Linked DNA regions of Azoarcus sp. KH32C. The protein of the gene in region 1 interacts with the protein of each later gene in a pairwise test. Links are inferred from orthologs where the notes say so. Each region holds a gene or a part of one and is shown in the gene's direction. Other genes may lie near its edges. The genes, in order: parC and rplL.

Region 1 (10,489 bases):
ACATCGCGGTCGCGCTGGGCGTCGATGCGCACGCCGCAGGCAGTACGCCCGACCTTTCGGGCCTGCGCTACGGCAAGATCATCATCATGTCCGACGCGGATGTCGATGGTTCGCACATCCAGACACTGCTGCTGACCCTCTTCTTCCGCCACTTCCCGGAACTCATCACGCGCGGCCATATCTACGTCGCTCAGCCGCCGCTGTATCGTGTGGACGTCCCGGCGCAGGGCAAGAAACGCCCCGCGCGACGCCTCTACGCGCTCGACGACGGCGAACTCGCGGCGATCCGCGACCGCGTCGAGAAGGAAGGCTTCAAGCCGGAGTCGATCGAGGTCGGCCGCTTCAAGGGCCTCGGCGAGATGAACCCCGACCAGCTGCGCGAGACGACGATGGACCCGGCGACGCGGCGCGTGCTGCCGGTGAAGGTGCGCGCCGAGGCCCTCGATGACACGCTGCGCATGTTCACGCTGCTGATGGGCAAGGGTGAAGCATCGGGCCGGCGCGCGTGGATGGAGGAAAAGGGCGACACGGTCGAGGCGGACGTCTGATCGCGACGGCGCGCCGCTCTCGGTTTTGCTGCTTTGCACCAATCTTGCTGCTATAACGGAAGCGATTCGCCACTCACGCCCAGGAGCCGGCCATGCCCGCCCCTTCCGGACCACCGCTCACCCGACGCCCCAAGGCCTTGCTGATCGATCTGGCCGGGGTGTTGCACATCGGCGATCACCCCGTCGTCGGCGCGGTGGCGGCCCTCGCCCGGGTGCGCGACGCCGGGCTGCCGCTGCGCTTTCTGACCAACACGACGCGGACGCCGCGTCGCACGCTGGTCGCGCGCCTGCGCGAGATGGGTTTCACGATCGAGGCGGACGAGCTCCAGACCGCGCCGCATGCCGCGCAGCAGCTCGTCGCGCAGCGCGGGCTGCGTCCGATGTATCTGATCCATCCGGACCTCGCGGACGAGTTCGGACCGAGCGCGGAAAATCCGGACTCGGTTGTGATGGGCGACATGGGCCCTTTCCTCGATTACGCCAGTCTCAACGCTGCATTTCGCCTGTTGATGGACGGGAAACCCTTCATCGCGATGGCGAAGAATCGCTACTTTATGGAGCGGGACGGCCTGTCGCTCGACATGGGCGCTTTCGTGGTCGGGCTCGAGTTCAGCAGCGGCAAGCAGGCCGAGATCGTCGGCAAGCCGGCATCGGCCTTCTTCCATATGGCGCTTGCGGAAATTGGCGTCGTCCCGGCTGATGCCGCCGTGATCGGCGACGACCTTCATGACGATGTCGGCGCAGCCCAGAATGCCGGCATCCCGGGGGTGCTTGTACGCACCGGCAAGTTCCGCGAGGGCGACGACCACCATCCGGACATACGGCCCAGCCTCACAGCCGACGACTTCGCCGACGCCGTCGAGCGCGTGCTTGCGCTGCCCTGAGCGCGATCAGCCGAGTTCGGGAATCGCGACGAGCTCGTAACCGGCCCGCATCAGCCCTTCGCGCAAGGCCCGCGCGGTTGCGACCGCCTCGGCGTCGTCGCCATGCACGCAGACGCTCTGCGCGCTCACCGGCAGGCGCTTGCCGTTGATCGAGATCAGCGCGCCCGCTTCGAGCATGTCGAGCACGTGACGGAGACAGGCCTCGGCACCGTGGATCATCGCGCCGGGCTGCGAGCGCGGCACGAGATTGCCGTCGTCCAGATAGGCGCGGTCGGCGAAGATCTCCTCGACCACCGTCAGGCCGGCTTCGCGCCCGGCGATGACAAGTTGCGATAGCGCCGGTGCGAGCAGGATCAGGTCGGGGTCGAGGCGATGAATCGCGCGGGCGACGGTTGCCGCGAGCTTCGCATCCGCGCAGGCCATGTTGTTCAATGCGCCGTGCGGCTTGACGTGCGTCACCGCCATCCCTTTGGCGCGGGCGATGCCGGCGAGCGCGCCGATCTGATAGATCAGCATCGCTTCGAGCTCCGTGGCCGGCACGTCCATGCAGCGGCGACCGAAGCCCTGCAGGTCCGGGAAGGCTGGATGTGCGCCGATGCTCACGCCGCAGCGCTTCGCGGTCGCGACGGTCTGCTGCATCACCAGCGGGTCGCCGGCGTGAAAGCCGCAGGCGACGTTAGCCGAATTGACGACCTCCAGCATCGCCGCGTCGTCGCCCATGCGCCAGGCGCCGAAACTTTCACCGAGATCGGCGTTGAGATTGATGCGCTTACCCATGCTGTGCTCCGAAGGGATGGGAAAGGTCGACGCCGTGCAGGCTCCACTCATCGCCGCGCACGACGCCGCAGATCAGGTTGGCCCCGTACAACGCCGCCTCGTCGATGACGCCGGGCGGACGGAAGGTCTGGATCGCGCCGGCCCAGTCGGCCAGACGCTGCACCTGTTCGCGCAGGGCCTTCGCCGCATCGGCGTGGCTGACGGCGACAAAACGCAGCTCGTCGCCCGGCCGCAGGTGCGCGAGGCGCGGCAGGTCGGCACGGATCACGGTCGCGATCTTGGGATACCCGCCCGAGGTCTGACAATCGGCCATCAGCACGATCGGCTGACCGTTCGCCGGGACCTGGATCGTGCCTGGCGCGACGCCGTCCGAGACGATCTCGGCGCCCTTTTCATTGTGCGCGAGTTTTTCGCCGTCGAGACGCAGCCCCATGCGGTCCATGTCGCGCGTGACGCTGTAAGGCCGGGTCAGGAAGCTCGCCACCGCCTGCGGCGTGAAGTGATCCTCCTGCGGGCCGAGGATCACGCGGATCGGCCCGGTCTCGTGGTGCCAGGGCGCGCGGCCGCGGGATTCGAGCCAGGGATCGCCGCGCACCGCTTCGCACTGCAGGCGGTCGCCGACCTTCGGTGCCCTGCCCTGCACCCCACCGATCGCCGCGCGCAGATAGGTCGACCGGCTGCCGAGCTGCGCGGGCACCTGCACGCCGCCGGTGAGCGCGACATAGCCGACGCCGTGCGACACGCCGCCGATGCGCAGGATGTCGCCGGGGAACAGCGTCGCCGTCTGCCACGGCGCGACCTTCAGCACCTGGCCACGCGTATTCACAAGCTGCGCCCCCATCTCGCCAGCGAGCCCGACGCGCACCGTGCCGGACAACGCCTTCAGCGACGGTCCGCTCAAGCCGACTTCGAGCACCGCCGCCTCCGCCGGATTGCCGACCAGCGCATTGGCTGCCGCCATCAGCACCGGATCGAGCGCGCCCGACACCGGCACACCGATGTTGCGATAGCCCGTGCGGCCGCGGTCCTGGATGCTAACGGCGAGACCGCTATCGACCACTTCGACGACGCCGCTCATGCCGCCTCTCCTTCCTTCAGCAGCGAGGACAGATCGAAGCGGCCCGCCGCACATTCCTTGTCGAGCACATCGTAGGTCGCCGCGTCGATCGCCTCCCACACCACCTCGTCGCCGGGGGCGAGCAAGGCCGGACGGCGCGCATTCGCGGGATCGAAAAGCCGCACCGGGGTGCGCCCCAGCAAGCGCCATCCGCCCGGGCTTTCCCACGGGTAGGCGGCGCACATGCGGCCGGCGATCGCGATCGAGCGCGACGGCACGACCTTGCGCGGCGTCGCGAGCCGCGGCATGTCGAGCGCCGCCGGCAGACCGCCGAGGTAGGGGAAGCCGGGCAGGAAACCGAGCATGTAGACCGTGAAGACCGTCTCGGTCATCAGTCGGACGACCTCGTCGCGCGGCATGCCTTTCGCCGCGGCGACCTCGTCGAGGTCCGGCGCGCAGGCAGCCTCGAAGCACACCGGGATGTGCCAGCGGCAACCGGCCGCCGACAGGCTGCCGCTCTTGCCGGCGAGTTCGGCGAGGAGATCGTGCAGCGCCATCGCGTCGGTGCGCAGCGGGTCGAAATGGACGGTCACCGAACGGAAGGTCGGCACCCATTCGACGACGCCTTCGAGGCGGCCGTCGCTCGACAGCGTATCGAGGAGGCTCGAGAAGCCGAGCACACGGCCGTGGATCGCCGGATCGATGCTGTCGCCGAACTCGACGGTCCAGGCGGCGTCGCCGACGCTCAGGAGGCGCGGCGGCGGAAATGAAATGTCAGTGCTCATGGCCGGATTATTCCGCTCGGAGGGGGCTGATGCCCAGAGGCTGGCTTTCGGATGGGCTCCCGCACGCGCCGCCAGCGGCGGCGCGAGAGCCCATTACGACCGAAGGGACGGTCTCGTCAGTTCTGCAGCGCGAGGTCGCGGCCCTGCGTCTCGGGCAGCGGCAGGCAGGCGACGATCACGAGCAGGTAGCCACCCGCCGCGAGCATGCCGATCACTTCGCCGAGCGGCATGCTGGTGCTCAGATAACCGACCAGCGCCGGGAAGGTCGCCCCCACCGCACGGCCGAAGTTGTAGCAGAAGCCCTGCCCCGAGCCGCGCAACTCGTTCGGGAACAGTTCGGCGAGGAAAGCCCCCATCCCCGAGAAGATGCCGGACAGGAAGAAGCCGAGCGGAAAACCGAGGAAGAGCATCATCTGGTCGGTGATCGGGATGTGCGTGTAGGCGTAGACCAATGTGCCGGCGCAGGTCGCGAACAGCATGAAGCAGCGGCGGCGACCGAGCTGGTCCGACAGCCAGGCGCTCGTCAGGTAGCCGATGAAGGAACCGAGGATCAGCACCAGGAGGTAGCCGCTCGTGCCCAGCACCGAAAGCTTGCGCTCGACTTTCAGGAAGGTCGGCAGCCAGGTCGTGACCGCGTAGTAGGCACCCATCATGCCGGTCGACAGCAGGCTCGCGAAGATCGTCGTCGGCAGCAGGCGCGGCGAGAAGATCTCGAGGAAGTTGCCGCCGCCTTCGGCCTTCACCTTCGCGCGGGCAACGTGGAAGACTTCCGGGTCATGAATGTTGCGGCGGATGTAGAAGATCAGGATCGCCGGCAGGATGCCCAGCCAGAACAGCACGCGCCACGCCTGCTCGGCCGGCAACATCGCATAGACCGCCCAGAACGCGATCGCGGCAACGCCCCAGCCGACCGCCCAGCTGCTCTGCACGAGACCGACCGCCTTGCCACGGTTCTTCGCCTCGATCATTTCGGCGATCAGCACCGCGCCAACCGACCATTCGCCACCGAAGCCGAAACCCTGCATCGCCCGCGTGAAGAAGAGCTGCCCGAAGGAATCCGTGAAACCGGAGAGGAAGGTGAAAGCGGTGAACCACATCACCGTCCATTGCAGCACGCGCACGCGGCCGTACTTGTCGGCGAGGATGCCGGCCGCCCAGCCGCCGATCGCCGAGGTGATCAGCGCGCCGGTCGCGATGTAGCCGGCCTCGACCTTGCTCATCGACCACGCCGCCATCAGCGTCGGGATCAAGAAGGTGTAAATCATGTAATCGAAGGCATCGACGCCGTAGCCGGCGAAAGCGGCGATCAGGGTCTTGCGTTCGTTCTTGCTCGTCTCACTAATCCACACGGTGGATCTCCTTTGCGGTGGTTCGACACACGCCGCCCCCGGTCTGTGCCGGGGTGCGACGAAAACAGGCTCTGTTCAGGAAAAAGCGAGTTGGTGATTCAAGAGATCGGTGATCAACATCGCGCCCGGGGCGTGCGTGATGCACAGCTCGGGCTTCGCTTCCATCACCGCGGCTTGCGGCGTCACGCCACAGGCCCAATAGACGGGGACTTCGCCCGGCAGGATCTCCACCGGATCGCCGAAGTCGGGCTTCGCGAGGTCCGCGATGCCGATCTCGGCCGGATCGCCGAAATGCACCGGCGCGCCATGCACGTTCGGCAGGCGCGACGTGACCTGGATCGCGCGGATCGCGTTCGCCGCCGTCATCGGCCGCATCGACACGACCAGCGGACCGTGGAACTTGCCGGCCGGGTTCGTCGGGATGTTCGTGCGGTACATCGCCACGTTGCGCCCCTGCGCGACGTGGCGCAGCGGGATGCCGGCATCAAGCAGCGCCTGCTCGAACGAGAACGAGCAGCCGATGACGAAAGTCACGAAGTCCGGCTGCCACAATTCGTCGATCGCGGTCGGCTCGGCAACCAGTTCGCCCTTGCGCCAGACGCGGTAACGCGGCACGTCGAAGCGGATGTCGACATCGGCGCCGAGTGTCGGCAGCAGCGGCGCGCCGGGCTCGGACACCGCCAGCAGCGGACAGGGTTTGGGATTGCGCTGGCAGAAGCGCAGGAAGTCGTCGGCATCCTGCGCCTGCAGGATCACGACATTGCCTTGTACATGGCCCGGCGCGAGCCCGCTGGTATGGGAGGACCACTGCCCGGCCCGGATCGCTTGGCGCGCTAGAACGCCACTCGTCAGTTGCTCAGCCGACGCAAGCGCGCCGTCTCGATTCCTTTCCACCGAATCCCCTCCTTATCCTTTGCCCGACGCTGTCATCGCGTCGTAACAAAAGTATCGGCGGCGCCCGGAAGCTAGACAAACGCAAAATTTCGTTGTGACATCATCGATTTTTTCGATGGGATGCGCGCTTTTTCGCGGGCTCGGCAGCGGCTTCCGACGCGACGACGCCGTCGACGGGGAAGCGCCGTACGAAGGCGATCGCCTCCTGCACCGCGGCTTCCAGTTGCGGCGCGCCGGGATAGGCCCAATAGGATGCGTGGATCGGCAGAGACGCCAGCCGCGCCTCCGTGTCGAGCACCGCGAGATCGGCGCCCCGCGCGAGACTCGGCACAGTTGCTCTTGGCAGCGTCGCGAAACCGAAGCCGCCTTCGACCATCCGCACGAGCGCCGAGATCGACGAGATCGTGTGGATGCGCCCGCTTTCGAGTCCGGCTCGACGGATCAACTCGACCAGTGCGACATGCGGCTGCGAGCCGCGCTGGAAGGTCAGCACGTCGCGGTCGAGGATTTCAGTCAGCGTCCAGCGCTCCGCACGCTCCGCGTCGGCACGACGGCCGACGAACACCATCTCCAGCGACGGCATCTCCTCGACGCGGATGCCCTCGCCCGCCGCGGGCATCGCCGCGAACGCCAGATCGAGGCTGCCACGGCGCAGATGCTCGACGATCACCGGGCTCATTTCGACGGTCAGCTCGAACTCGATATGCGGCTGAGTGCGACGCAGGTGCTCGACGAGCGGGATCAGCCAAGTATGCAGCACGGACTCGATGCCACCGATGCGCAGCGTCATCGCCTGCGGCTCGGGCGCGCCGAGTTCGTCCTTCATCTCGCGCTGGATGTCGAGCAGGCGCTCGGCGAAGACGAGGAAGCGGTTACCCGAATTCGTCAGCCGGAAGTGGCGCTCGCGGCGGTCGATCAGCGGCACGCCGAGCTCCTCCTCGAGGCTCGCGATGCGGCTCGACACCGCGGATTGCGTGAGGCACAGCTTGTCCGCGGCGCGGGTCACGCTCTTCAGGCGAGCGACCCACAGGAAGGCTTCGACGAAACGCAGGTTCATTGCAAGGGTCGGTGAGGTTGCGGAAAAGGCTGCCTGCGGAATGGATCAATACCAGGCCGATCGAATGCAACGCTCGGGTGCATCCCTCGACATTCTTGAACTTCCGGCCGAAACGCTGCCAGAATGCGCGCTTCCGTCGGCGGGCAGTTACAAAAACTGTAAGCCGATCAGGGCGCCGGCGCAATTCGCTGCGGATAAACTATCGCGGCCCGGGCAATGACGCCTGCGGGCCGAACCAGTCCGCCAACCGGTCGCCGATCCGGCGCGGACGCTCCCGGCGCGCACCATGCCACCCATCCAAGCTTTTCGATGCACCGCTCCATGACCACAGACACGCTGGACCTCTTCAACTCTGCGCCGCCGGCGCCTCCCGCCCCGCCCGCTGCGGGCGATGGCCACGACGCGCCTCCGCCCGACGACGGCACCCTCGCGCTCGACCGCTATGCCGAGCGCGCCTACCTCGCGTACGCGATGAGCGTCGTGAAGTCGCGCGCGCTGCCGCAGGTCGAGGACGGCATGAAGCCGGTGCAGCGGCGCATCCTCTTCGCGATGAACGAGATGCGCCTGTCGTCGACGTCGAAGCACGTGAAATCCGCGCGCGTCGTCGGCGACGTCATCGGCAAGTACCACCCGCACGGCGACTCCAGCGTCTATGACGCGATGGTCCGCGTCGCGCAGGACTTCTCGCTGCGCTACCCGCTCGTCGATGGCCAGGGCAACTTCGGCTCGCGCGACGGCGACTCCGCGGCGGCGATGCGTTACACCGAATGCCGCCTGACCCCGATCGCGGAACTGCTGCTCGCCGAGATCGACCGCGGCACCGTCGACTTCGTGCCGAACTACGACGGCGCCTTCGAAGAGCCGCAGCTGCTGCCCGCGCGCCTGCCGTTCGTGCTTCTCAACGGCGCATCGGGCATCGCGGTCGGCATGGCGACCGAAATCCCGCCGCACAACCTGCGCGAAGTGGCCGATGCCGCCTGCCACCTGATCCGCAACCCGGACGCCGGCCTCGACGACATCCTGCCGCTCCTGCCGGGCCCCGATTTCCCCGGCGGCGGCCAGCTGATCTCCTCGCCCGAAGCAATCCGCGACGCCTACACGGGCGGTCGTGGCAGCCTCAGGATGCGCGCGCGCTGGCACGTCGAGGAACTCGCCCGCGGCCAATGGCGCGTGATCGTCGATGAGCTGCCGCATGGCGTGTCCGCCGCGGGCGTGCTTGCCGAGATCGAAACCCTGACCAACCCGCAGCCGCGCGCCGGCAAGAAGGAAGTCAGCCAGGAACAGAAGAACCTCAAGCAGCTCGTACTGGGCGTCGTCGAGACCGTGCGCGACGAATCGAGCGACAAGGCGCCGGTGCGTATCGTGCTGGAGCCGCGCTCCTCGCGCCAGAGCCGCGACGAATTCATGGCGGTGCTGCTCGCGCATACCAGCCTCGAAACCTCGGTCTCGCTCAACATGACGATGATCGGCCGCGACGGCCGTCCGCAGCAGAAGAACCTCGTGCAGATCCTGCGCGAGTGGATCGACTTCCGCTACGTCACCGTCGACCGCCGCACGCGCCACCGCCTCGACGAAGTCGATCGCCGCCTCCACATCCTCGAAGGCCGCATGATCGCCTTCCTGCACATCGAGGAAGTGATCCGCGTGATCCGCGAGTCCGACGAACCGAAGCCCGCGCTGATCGCCGCCTTCGGCCTCACCGACATCCAGGCCGAGGACATCCTCGAGATCCGCCTGCGCCAGCTCGCACGCCTCGAAGGTTTCAAGATCGAGAAGGAACTCAACGAGCTCAAGGAAGAGCGCGACGGCCTGCAGCACATCCTCGACAGCCGCGCCGCGATGACGCGCCTGATCCTGAAGGAAATCACCGACGACGCGAAGAAGTACGGCGACGACCGCCGCACCGTGATCGAGACGGTCGCCGCCGCGGCGCCCGCCGAACTCGCTGTCGCCGACGAACCGGTCACCGTGATCGTGTCGAAGAACGGCTGGGTGCGTTCGCGCCAGGGCCACGGCATCGACGCCGCCGCAATCAGCTACAAGGCGGGCGACTTCGCCTTCGTCGTGATCGAGACGCGCACGACCTGGCCGCTCGTCGTCATCGACACCAACGGCCGCGCCTACACCGTGCGCGTGTCGGACCTGCCCGGCGGCCGCGGCGACGGCGCGCCGATCGCGACGCTGGTCGACTTCCAGGACGGCGGCAAGCTCGCGCAGGTGCTTACCGCCGAGCCCGAATCGACCTGGATGTTCGCGAACTCGGGCGGCTACGGTTTCATTTGCACGCTCGGCGACGCGACGAGCCGCCAGCGTGCGGGCAAGGCCTTCATGACGCTCGAAAAGGGCGAAAAGGTGCTCGTGCCAGCGCGGGTGATCGGCGACAAGATCGCCGCCGTGTCCGAGAACGGCCGCATCCTCGTCTTCATGCGCAGCGAGATGAAGGTTCAGGCGGGCGGGCGCGGCGTCATCGTAATGACGCTCGACGACGATGAGGCGCTCGTCGCGGTCGCCGTGCCGGCGGACGACGCGGTGCTGAAGGTCGAAGGCATCGGCCGCGGCAGCAAGCCCGCTACCGTCGAACTGAAGCCGGCGCAGCTTGCCGGCCTCGTCCACCGCCGCGCCCGCAAAGGCATGGCGCTGGCGATCAAGCTCAAGCCCTCGTCGCTGTCCTGAACGGCGCTATCTGGGGGCCTCGTTACCGCCGGCTGAAGACGCCGGCGGCGGCGCCTCTCCGGGCAGGATCGAGCGGATCGGATCGCCCTCCCGGATCTGACCGGGCGCCCGCGGCGGACGCTCGCCCGTCATCGATTCGATCAGGATGCCGACGCGCCGGTTGCGCGCCCGCCCCTCCTCGTTGGTGTTGTCAGTCACCGGGCGTTGATCGGCATAGCCCGCGGCCGTGAGCCGCGTGCCAATCACGCCGGACTCGATGAAAAGCCGCACCACCGACGACGCCCGCACGGCCGACAGCTCCCAGTTCGACGCAAAGCGCGTGTTGCTGATCGGGATATTGTCGGTGTGCCCCTCGACGGTGATCGGAAACTCCGCCCGCGCGAGTACCTGCGCCACCGCACGCAGCACCGTCACCGCTGACGGCGCGAGGGTTGCATCGCCCGGCTGGAAGAGGACGCTGGCGTT
Region 2 (10,437 bases), 550 kb from region 1 along the record:
AGTCTTCGGGCCGGTCGGCGACGCGGATGTGGCTGAACACCGAGCCACCTTTTTGCGCGAGACCCGTCATGTCCAGCACCGTCACACCCTTGCCGTCGATGTGCGCCGCCATCCCGATCAGCGCCCCGATCGTCACCACCCCCGTGCCGCCGACCCCGGTCACGAGGATGCCGAACGGGGTCTGCGTCGACGGCAGCTCCGGCATCGGCAGATCGGGGAAGGCATCGTCGATCGCGCGCGCGCCCACCTTGCGCAGTTGTCCGCCTTCGATCGTGATGAAACTCGGGCAGAAGCCCTTCAGGCACGAATAATCCTTGTTGCACGAGGACTGGTCGATCCGGCGCTTCCTTCCGAACTCCGTCTCCACGGGCACGATCGACATGCAGTTCGACTCGGCCCCGCAGTCGCCGCAGCCCTCGCATACCGCCTCGTTGATGAACACCCGTCGAGCTGGATCGGGGAAGGTCCCGCGTTTCCTCCTCCGCCGCTTCTCCGCCGCACAGGTCTGGTCATAGATCAGCGCTGTCACCCCCGGCGAGGCGCGCAGATCGCGCTGGATCGCATCGAGCTCGTCGCGATGCCGGATCGGCACGTGCGGGATGTCGGCGGGGCTGTATGCACGCGACGTGCCGTCGGTGACGACGACGATATTGCCGACGCCCTCGGCGAGGAGCTGATGCACGATCTTCGGCACTGTCAGCGCGCCATCCACCGGCTGCCCGCCGGTCATTGCGACCGCATCGTTGTAGAGGATCTTGTAGGTGATATTCACGCCCGCCGCGATCGACTGGCGGATCGCCAGCAGGCCAGAATGGAAGTAGGTCCCGTCCCCGAGGTTCGCGAAGACGTGCTTTTCGTTCGTGAAGGGCGCCTGCCCGACCCACGGCACCCCTTCGCCGCCCATCTGCGAGAAGGTGCCCGTGCGCCGCTCCGGCATCCACGTCACCATGTAATGGCAACCGATGCCGGCCAGTGCACGACTGCCTTCCGGCACGTGTGTCGAGGTGTTGTGCGGACAGCCCGAGCAGAAGGTCGGCACGCGGTCGATCGCGAAGTAGCGCTCCGCGAGCGCCTTCTCCTTCGCTTCGAGGAAAGCCAGCCGCGCTTCAATCTGCGGCGACGAGAAAAAGCGCTGAATGCGCGACGCGATCGCCCGCGCGATCATCGCCGGCGTCAGTTCGCCCGCCGCCGGCAACAGCCATTCGCCGTGATCGAGGATCCCGCCGTCCTTCGGGATCATCGCCCATTCGCCTTTCTCGTCGAATTTGCCGATCACCCGCGGGCGCACGTCCTCGCGCCAGTTGTACAGCTCCTCCTTCAGTTGGTATTCGATGAGCTGACGCTTTTCCTCGATCACCAGGATCTCGTCCAGCCCCGCAGCAAATTGCCGCACCCCCTCTGCTTCAAGCGGCCACACCATGCCCACCTTGTAGAGCCGGATGCCGAGGTTCGCGGCAAGGCTCTCGTCGATGCCAAGATCGTCGAAGGCCTGTCGCACATCGAGATAGGACTTGCCGCAGGTGATGATCCCCAGCCGTGGTGCCGGCGCATCGATCACGATGCGGTTGAGCCGGTTGGCGCGGCAGTAGGCGAGGGCCGCATACAACTTGTAGTGCAGCAGGCGCTCTTCCTGCACCAGCGGCGGATCCGGCCAGCGGAGGTTGAGCCCGTCCGGCGGCAGCGCAAAATCCGCCGGGATCACCACTTCGATGCGCTGCGGATCGATGTCGACCGATGCCGACGTCTCCACGGTGTCCGCGACTGCCTTGAACGCCACCCAGCAGCCCGAGTAGCGCGACAGCGCGTAGCCGTGCACGCCGAAGTCGATGTACTCCTGCACGCCTGCCGGTGCCAGCACCGGCATCATCATCGCCTTGAAGAAATGATCCGTCTGATGCGGCAGCGTCGAGGACTTTGCGGCATGATCGTCGCCCGCGATCACCAGCACGCCGCCGTGGCGCGAGGTGCCGGCCGCATTGCCATGACGGAACACGTCGCCGGTCCGATCGACACCCGGCCCCTTGCCGTACCACATCGCGAATACGCCATCGTACTTCGCCTGCGGCGACAGATTGACCTGCTGCGAGCCCCATACGGCGGTCGCCGCCAGATCCTCGTTCACCCCCGGCTGGAACACGATGTCGTGTTCCGCCAGATGCTTCTTCGCCTTCCACAGCGTCTGGTCGAGCCCGCCGAGCGGCGAACCGCGGTAACCCGACACGAAGCCCGCCGTGTTTAGTCCCGCTGCTGCATCGCGTTCCTTCTGGATCATCAGCAGGCGCACCAGCGCCTGATAGCCGGTGAGGAACACGCGTCCGGATGCGAGCGTGTACTTGTCCTCGAGACTCACCGGGCGCCCGGTGGCGCCGGGCAGGGGATCGACTTCGGCCATACGGGTCTCCTTGCAGCGGAAGGGACTGCACGCCAGCGACTGAGGCTCCAATCAGCCTAGCCCGTGCAGGCGCCCGTATCAATGCCCGGACCGTTGCGCGGCCCGATTGCCGTGCACCTACAGTGGTGGAACCACCTTCCCCGGATTCAGCAGGTTGTCCGGATCGAGCGCGAGCTTGATCGCCCGCATCGCCTCTACGGCCTCGCGGCCATGCTCCGCGACGAGAAACTCCTGCTTCCCGAATCCCACCCCGTGCTCGCCGGTGCAGGTTCCCCCCATCTCCAGCGCGCGTGCGACGATCCTGCGATTCAGCGCTTCCGCCTGCTCGATCTCGGCCGGATTGTCGGGATCCACGAGGATCAGCGTATGGAAGTTCCCGTCGCCCACGTGCCCGACGATCGGCGCGATCAGACCGCTCTCGGCAATATCCTCGCGCGTCCCTGCGATGCAGTCGGCAAGCCGCGAAATCGGTACGCACACGTCGGTCGTGATGCCGCGGCTCCCCGCACGCAGGTTCAGGCTCGCGAAATACACGTCGTGCCGCGCGGCCCAAAGCCGCGAACGGTCCTCGGGATGTGTCGCCCACTCGAAGTTCGCTCCGCCGAGCTCGCCAGCCAGCTCCTGCACGGTGCGCGCCTGTTCCTCGACCCCGGCCGGCGACCCGTGGAACTCGAAGAACAGCATCGGCGACTCGCGCAGCGTCGTCTTGCTGAAGCGGTTCACCGCCTTCACCGTCAGCTCGTCGAGCAACTCGATGCGAGCGACCGGAATCCCCAGCTGGATCGTCTGAATCACGGTCTGCACCGCGCTGTCCAGGTCCGGGAACGCACACACCGCCGCCGACACCGCCTCCGGCAGCGGATGCAGCCGTACCGTCAGCTCCGTGATCAATCCCAGCGTGCCTTCCGACCCTACCAGCAGGCGCGTCAGGTCATAGCCCGCCGACGACTTCCGCGCGCGGCTCCCGGTCCGGATCACCGACCCGTTCGCGAGCACCGCCTCCAGCCCCATCACGTTCTCGCGCATCGTCCCGTAGCGCACGGCATTCGTCCCCGAAGCCCGCGTCGCCGCCATCCCTCCGATGCTCGCATCCGCGCCCGGATCGACCGGAAAGAAGAGCCCGGTGCCATGTAGCGCGGCATTGAGCTGCTTGCGCGTGATCCCGGGCTGGACGACGACGTCCATGTCCTCCGCGTTGATGCGCAGCACGCGGTTCATTTCCGAAAAATCAACGCTGATCCCGCCGCGCGTCGCGAGCACGTGCCCCTCGAGCGAGCTGCCCACGCCGAACGCGATCACCGGCACGCCATGGGTGCCACAAGCCTTCATGATCTCGACGACCTCGTCGGTCGAATGCGGCCAGACCACGCCATCGGGTAACGCATCCGCGAAATGCGATTCGTCGTGCCCATGGTGCGCGCGCACCGCGTCGGCCGTCGAAAAACGCTTGCCGAAGCGCTCGCGCATGAAAGCCAGGAAAGCATCGGGAAGAGGGACGCGTTGCCCGTCGTGCATGGGGGTCATCAATTCGGCTCCGGTTGGACGGAAAGAACCAAGTCGGGCATTATTGCGCCCCGCGGACGGCTAAGGCCATCGTGCACCGCGGCGACAGCGATTCGGAAGACCGGGTCGTCGGTCGTTCGGAAAAGAAATTGCACAAAAGGTTTGACACGGCGAAATCAGTCCTCTATAGTGCTGGTCTTCGTTTGGAGGGGTTCCCGAGCGGTCAAAGGGATCAGACTGTAAATCTGACGGCACTGCCTTCGAAGGTTCGAATCCTTCCCCCTCCACCAAAGATTTTGCTGCTGGCTCGGAGTTTTGAGTCGGTAGCGGGTGTAAAGCGTTTCGTCTGCGTTGTATGCGGGTGTAGCTCAATGGTAGAGCAGAAGCCTTCCAAGCTTATGACGAGGGTTCGATTCCCTTCACCCGCTCCAGGTATGGCGGCGCATCGGTTTTTCGGAGCCCATGTAGCTCAGTGGTAGAGCACTCCCTTGGTAAGGGAGAGGCCACGTGTTCAATCCACGTCATGGGCACCACTGCATATTGCGGCGATCGTCGCGATGGTCGATCTGTCATCGGTCCGGTTTTCTGAATCTGTTTAATGAGGTGTCGGCATGGCTAAGGGTAAGTTTGAGCGGACGAAACCGCACGTAAACGTCGGGACGATCGGTCACGTTGACCATGGCAAGACGACGCTGACGGCAGCGATCACGACGATCCTGTCGACGAAGTTCGGCGGCGAGGCGAAGGCCTACGACCAGATCGACGCGGCGCCGGAAGAAAAGGCGCGCGGCATCACCATCAACACCGCGCACGTCGAGTACGAGACGGCCAATCGCCACTACGCGCACGTTGATTGCCCGGGTCACGCCGACTACGTCAAGAACATGATCACCGGTGCCGCCCAGATGGATGGCGCGATCCTGGTCGTGTCGGCCGCTGACGGCCCGATGCCGCAGACCCGCGAGCACATCCTGCTTGCCCGTCAGGTCGGTGTGCCGTACATCATCGTGTTCATGAACAAGTGCGACATGGTCGACGACGCCGAGCTGCTCGAGCTCGTCGAGATGGAAGTGCGCGAGCTGCTGTCGAAGTACGACTTCCCGGGCGACGACATCCCCATCATCAAGGGTTCGGCACTGAAGGCGCTCGAAGGCGACAAGAGCGACCTCGGCGAAGGCGCGATCCTGCAGCTCGCCGAAGCGCTGGATAGCTACATCCCGACGCCGGAACGCGCGATCGACAAGCCCTTCCTGCTGCCGATCGAAGACGTGTTCTCGATCTCGGGTCGTGGCACCGTCGTGACCGGCCGTGTCGAGCGTGGCATCGTCAAGGTTGGCGACGAAATCGAAATCGTCGGCATCAAGGCGACCGTCAAGACCATCTGCACGGGCGTCGAAATGTTCCGCAAGCTGCTCGACCAGGGTCAGGCGGGCGACAACGTCGGCGTGCTGCTGCGCGGCACCAAGCGTGAAGACGTCGAGCGTGGCCAAGTGCTCGCGAAGCCGGGTTCGATCACCCCGCACACCCACTTCACGGGCGAAGTGTACGTCCTGTCGAAGGAAGAGGGCGGCCGTCACACCCCGTTCTTCAACAACTACCGTCCGCAGTTCTACTTCCGGACGACCGACGTGACCGGTTCGATCTCGCTGCCGGAAGGCACCGAGATGGTCATGCCGGGCGACAACGTGTCGATCACCGTCAAGCTGCTCGCGCCGATCGCCATGGAAGAAGGCCTGCGTTTCGCGATCCGTGAAGGCGGTCGTACTGTCGGCGCCGGTGTCGTTGCCAAGATCATCGAGTAATCGTCGAAGCGATTAATCGATCCGAAGGCGCCTCGTCTCAACCGGGGCGCCTCGTAGTCTCTGCTGCAGGGGTATAGCTCAATTGGCAGAGCGTCGGTCTCCAAAACCGAAGGTTGGGGGTTCGATTCCCTCTGCCCCTGCCACTCCTTTCCGGGTGTTCAATCTCGATGGCCGATAAGTTGAAGTTTGCGCTGGCCCTCGCGCTGGTTGCGGCCGGCGTGGTCGGCTTTTACCTGCTCTCGGAGCAGGTGCTTGTGCTGCGCGTGCTGTCCGTGCTCGTCGGCGTCGCCGCGGGTGCAGCGGTCGCCTGGCAGTCCGAGCCTGGGCGTCGCTTCGCCGAATTCGCGCGCGAGTCGGTGACCGAGGCAAAGAAGGTCGTGTGGCCTTCGCGCAAGGAAACCGTGCAGACGACCGGCATTGTGTTCGCCTTCGCTGTGGTGATGGCGGTGTTTTTGTGGCTGACCGACAAGAGCCTCGAGTGGGTCCTGTATGACCTGATTCTGGGGTGGAAGTGATCATGACGAAGCGCTGGTACGTGGTGCATGCCTATTCGGGCTTCGAGAAGTCCGTTCAACGCGCCCTCAAGGAGCGCATCGCTCGCGCCGGGATGGAAGATGCCTTCGGGCAGATCCTCGTGCCCGTCGAAGAAGTCATCGAGATGAAGAGCGGCCAGAAAAGCATTACCGAGCGGAAATTCTTTCCTGGCTACGTGCTCGTCGAGATGGAGATGAACGACGAGAGCTGGCACCTGGTCAAGTCGACGCCCAAGGTCACCGGCTTCGTTGGTGGTTCCGCGAACAAGCCCACTCCGATTTCCGAAAAGGAAGTCGAGAAGATCATGCAGCAGATGCAGGAAGGCGTGGACAAGCCGCGCCCGAAGGTGCTGTGGGAAATGGGCGAAGTCGTGCGCGTCAAGGAAGGTCCGTTCACCGATTTCCACGGCTCCGTGGAAGACGTCAATTACGACAAGAGCAAGCTGCGCGTGATGGTGACCATTTTCGGTCGCGCCACGCCGGTCGAGCTGGATTTCAGTCAGGTCGAAAAGACCTGATGCAGGTGGGCCGCAAGGCCCGTAAATGCCCGCCTCCGGGCGGGAAAGGCGAGGAGCGTTGGCCACGGCCGGCGCGCTTGTACTCATATTAGGAGCTAGCCGCGATGGCAAAGAAGATCATCGGCTATATCAAGCTGCAAGTGCCAGCTGGTAAGGCCAACCCCAGTCCCCCGATCGGTCCGGCGCTCGGTCAGCGCGGCCTGAACATCATGGAATTCTGCAAGGCGTTCAACGCCAAGACCCAGGGCCTGGAGCCCGGTCTGCCGATTCCGGTGGTGATCACGGCCTTCGCCGACAAGAGCTTCACCTTCATCATGAAGACGCCGCCCGCGACCGTCCTCATCAAGAAGGCGGCCGGCATCAAGTCCGGTTCGGCCAAACCGCACACGGACAAGGTCGGTTCGATCACCCGTGCGCAGGTCGAGGAAATCGCCAAGGCCAAGATGCCTGACCTCACCGCTGCCAACATGGAAGCTGCTGTCCGCACCATCGCCGGTTCGGCTCGCAGCATGGGCATTACCGTGGAGGGCCTCTAATCATGGCAAAGCTTTCGAAGCGCGTTCAGGCCGTCCGCGCCAAGGTTGACCGCAACCGCGTTTACGCCGTCTCCGAAGCGCTCGCGCTGGTGAAGGAATGCGCGACCGCCAAGTTCGACGAGTCTGTCGACATCGCCATCAATCTCGGCATCGATGCGCGCAAATCCGACCAGCTGGTTCGTGGCTCGGTCGTTCTGCCTGCCGGTACCGGCAAGACCGTCCGCGTTGCCGTGTTCGCCCAGGGTGACAAGGCTGAAGCCGCTCGCGCCGCAGGCGCCGATGTCGTTGGTTTCGACGACCTCGCCGAGCAGGTTAAGGCCGGCAACATCGATTTCGACCTGTGTATCGCGACCCCGGACGCCATGCGCGTCGTCGGTCAGCTGGGCCAGATCCTCGGCCCGCGCGGCCTGATGCCGAACCCGAAGGTCGGTACCGTCACGATGGACGTCACCACTGCGGTCAAGAACGCCAAGGCCGGTCAGGTCCAGTACCGTACCGACAAGGGCGGCATCGTGCACGCCACCGTCGGCCGTGCGTCGTTCAGCGTCGAATCGCTGCAGCAAAACGTCGGTGCCCTGATCGAGGCGCTCGTTAAGGCGAAGCCCGCCGCGTCGAAGGGCGTGTATCTGCGCCGCGTCGCGGTCTCCAGCACCATGGGTGCGGGCGTTCGTATCGAGCCGTCGAGCATCAACGCCGCCTGATAGGCTGAAACAGAACTTTGGGCCGTCCCTTCGGGGGCGGATCGTCAAAGACCGCAGGTGTGGCCGCTCCGGCGGCCGCTTAAGCATTCAGATGGCCTGCGCAGACGGTGTGCCCAGAACAGGATTTGGCCGATTCGTCGGCCGCGCTCCTGATCCAGGTCGCCGTGGGTGCGAACCGCCCGTTGCGGTTCGCGTGTGGACTTGAAAGGAGGAAAGACCCGTGGGTCTCAATCTCGATGACAAGAAAGCCGTAGTGGCAGAGGTGTCGGCACAGGTGGCCAACGCTCAGACCATCGCGGTGGCCGAGTATCGCGGCATTGCGGTGGGCGATCTCACCGTGCTGCGTGCCAAGGCCCGCGAATCTGGCGTTTACCTGCGTGTGCTGAAGAACACCCTGGTGCGTCGTGCGATCGAAGGTACGCCGTTCGCCGATCTCGGCGCGCAGCTGACCGGACCGCTGATCTACGGTATCTCTGAAGATCCCGTTGCCGCCGCCAAGGTGCTCAACGACTTCGCCAAGGGCAACGACAAGCTGGTGCTGAGGGCCGGTTCCTACGCGGGCAAAACGCTCGACAAGGCATCCGTGCAAGCGCTCGCGTCGATTCCGAGCCGCGAAGAGCTGCTCGCCAAGCTGCTGGGTGTCATGCAGGCGCCGGTGTCCGGCTTCGCATGCACGCTGGCCGCCCTCGCCAAGAAGCGCGAGGAAGAGGCTGCTGCCTGATCTCTACCGCAAAAGTTTTCTTGAATTAGGAGTTATTTGACATGGCTATCACCAAAGAAGACATCCTCGAAGCCGTTGGCTCGATGACCGTGATGGAACTGAACGACCTGGTCAAGGCGTTCGAAGAGAAGTTCGGTGTTTCCGCCGCTGCGATGGCTGTCGCCGCCCCGGGCGCCGGCGCTGCCGCTGCTGTCGTTGAAGAGAAGACCGAATTCGACGTCGTCCTGCTGGCCGCCGGCGAGAAGAAGGTCGAAGTGATCAAGGTCGTCCGTGCCGTCACCGGCCTGGGCCTGAAGGAAGCGAAGGATCTGGTCGACGGCGCGCCGAAGACCGTCAAGGAAGGCGCTCCGAAGGCCGACGCCGACGCGATCAAGAAGCAGCTCGAAGACGCTGGCGCGAAGGTCGAGATCAAGTAATACCCCGCTGTATCTCGGGGCTGGCGCTCTTCGGAGCGCCGGCCCTTTCTTGCTTTGTAACGCCAAGAAGCCAGAACCCAGTGCCGAAGAAAGCGTCTAAGTATTCTTCGCCTGGCCCGTCAGTGACGGGGCGCTGTGTTCTGTCTCTTTGACGTCCGACCTCTACCCGGAGCTTCCATGGCGTATTCCTACACCGAAAAGAAACGTATCCGCAAGAGCTTCGCCAAGCGCGCGGCAGTGCTGAACGTCCCTTTCCTGCTCGCCACGCAGATCGAATCCTTTGCATCCTTCCTGCAGGCTGAAACCCCGCCGCTGTCGAGGATGAACCAGGGGTTGCAGGCCGCCTTCACGTCGATCTTCCCGATCGTCAGCCACAGTGGTAACGCGCGGCTGGAGTTCGTCCAGTACATGCTCGGCGAGCCGGCCTTCGACGTTAAGGAATGCCAGCAACGCGGCCTGACCTTTGCCTCGCCGCTGCGGGCTCGCGTGCGCCTCGTGATCCTGGATCGCGACGCGCCGAAGGAAACCGTCAAGGAGGTCAAGGAGCAGGAAGTTTACATGGGCGAAATTCCGCTCATGACGACCACCGGCTCGTTCGTCATCAACGGGACCGAGCGTGTCATCGTCTCGCAGTTGCACCGTTCGCCCGGCGTGTTCTTCGAGCACGACCGTGGCAAGACCCACTCGTCCGGCAAGCTGCTGTTCTCGGCACGGATCATCCCCTACCGCGGCTCGTGGCTCGACTTCGAGTTCGATCCGAAGGACTGCCTGTTCTTCCGCGTCGACCGTCGCCGCAAGATGCCTGCGACGATCCTGTTGCGCGCGATCGGTATGTCGCCCGAGCAGATCCTCGAAACCTTCCACGATGTCGACACCTTCCACTTCTCCGGCAATCAGGTCACCTTCGACCTAGTGCCCGATCGCCTGCGCGGGGACGTCGCCAAGTTCGACATCACCGACAGCTCCGGCAAGGTCATCGTGGCGCGCGACAAGCGCATCACCGTCAAGCACATCCGTGAGCTCGATCAAGCCGGCATCCGCTCGATGGTCGTCCCCGACGATTTCCTGCTGGGCCGCGTCGTGGCCCGTAACGTCGTCGATCCCGAAACCGGCGAACTGATCGCCCGCGCGAACGACGAGATCACCGAAGACGTGCTCGGCAAGCTGCGCGACGCCGGGGTCAAGGACCTGCCGACGCTGTACGTGAACGATCTCGATCGTGGTCCGTACATCTCGCAGACGCTGCGCATCGACGATACTGCCGACCAGTGGGCGGCGCGTGTTGCGATCTACCGCATGATGCGTCCGGGTGAGC

What was found.
Region 2: the proteins of parC (region 1) and rplL interact in binary tests that used the Escherichia coli proteins (3 or more experiments, as listed by UniProt). The link is inferred for Azoarcus sp. KH32C from one-to-one orthologs.

The regions. Positions count from the first base shown.
Region 1 is NC_020516.1:3,880,879-3,891,367, forward strand. The notes cover bases 7,339-10,348. They hold parC (DNA topoisomerase IV subunit A), read left to right. Parts: upstream 7,339-7,672; coding sequence 7,673-10,024; downstream 10,025-10,348. Other genes in these bases: AZKH_RS17355 (LysR family transcriptional regulator), read right to left, coding at 7,339-7,351; motD (flagellar motor protein MotD), read right to left, coding at 10,031-10,348. Also shown: AZKH_RS17320 (DNA topoisomerase IV subunit B), read left to right, coding at 1-548; AZKH_RS17325 (TIGR01458 family HAD-type hydrolase), read left to right, coding at 641-1,432; AZKH_RS17330 (LamB/YcsF family protein), read right to left, coding at 1,439-2,209; AZKH_RS17335 (biotin-dependent carboxyltransferase family protein), read right to left, coding at 2,202-3,287; 5-oxoprolinase subunit PxpB, read right to left, coding at 3,284-4,051; AZKH_RS17345 (MFS transporter), read right to left, coding at 4,168-5,400; AZKH_RS17350 (putative hydro-lyase), read right to left, coding at 5,476-6,294; more of AZKH_RS17355, read right to left, coding at 6,395-7,338; more of motD, read right to left, coding at 10,349-10,489. UniProt on the Escherichia coli protein: Topoisomerase IV is essential for chromosome segregation; it is the principal protein responsible for decatenating newly replicated chromosomes. It relaxes supercoiled DNA.
Region 2 is NC_020516.1:4,433,957-4,444,393, reverse strand. The notes cover bases 7,480-10,437. They hold rplL (50S ribosomal protein L7/L12), read left to right. Parts: upstream 7,480-8,753; coding sequence 8,754-9,122; downstream 9,123-10,437. Other genes in these bases: rpoB (DNA-directed RNA polymerase subunit beta), read left to right, coding at 9,300-10,437; rplJ (50S ribosomal protein L10), read left to right, coding at 8,206-8,706; rplA (50S ribosomal protein L1), read left to right, coding at 7,480-7,985. Also shown: AZKH_RS19925 (indolepyruvate ferredoxin oxidoreductase family protein), read right to left, coding at 1-2,392; AZKH_RS19920 (FAD-binding oxidoreductase), read right to left, coding at 2,510-3,916; tuf (elongation factor Tu), read left to right, coding at 4,507-5,697; preprotein translocase subunit SecE, read left to right, coding at 5,865-6,212; transcription termination/antitermination protein NusG, read left to right, coding at 6,215-6,748; rplK (50S ribosomal protein L11), read left to right, coding at 6,853-7,284; more of rplA, read left to right, coding at 7,287-7,479. UniProt on the Escherichia coli protein: The binding site for several of the GTPase factors involved in protein synthesis (IF-2, EF-Tu, EF-G and RF3). Is thus essential for accurate translation.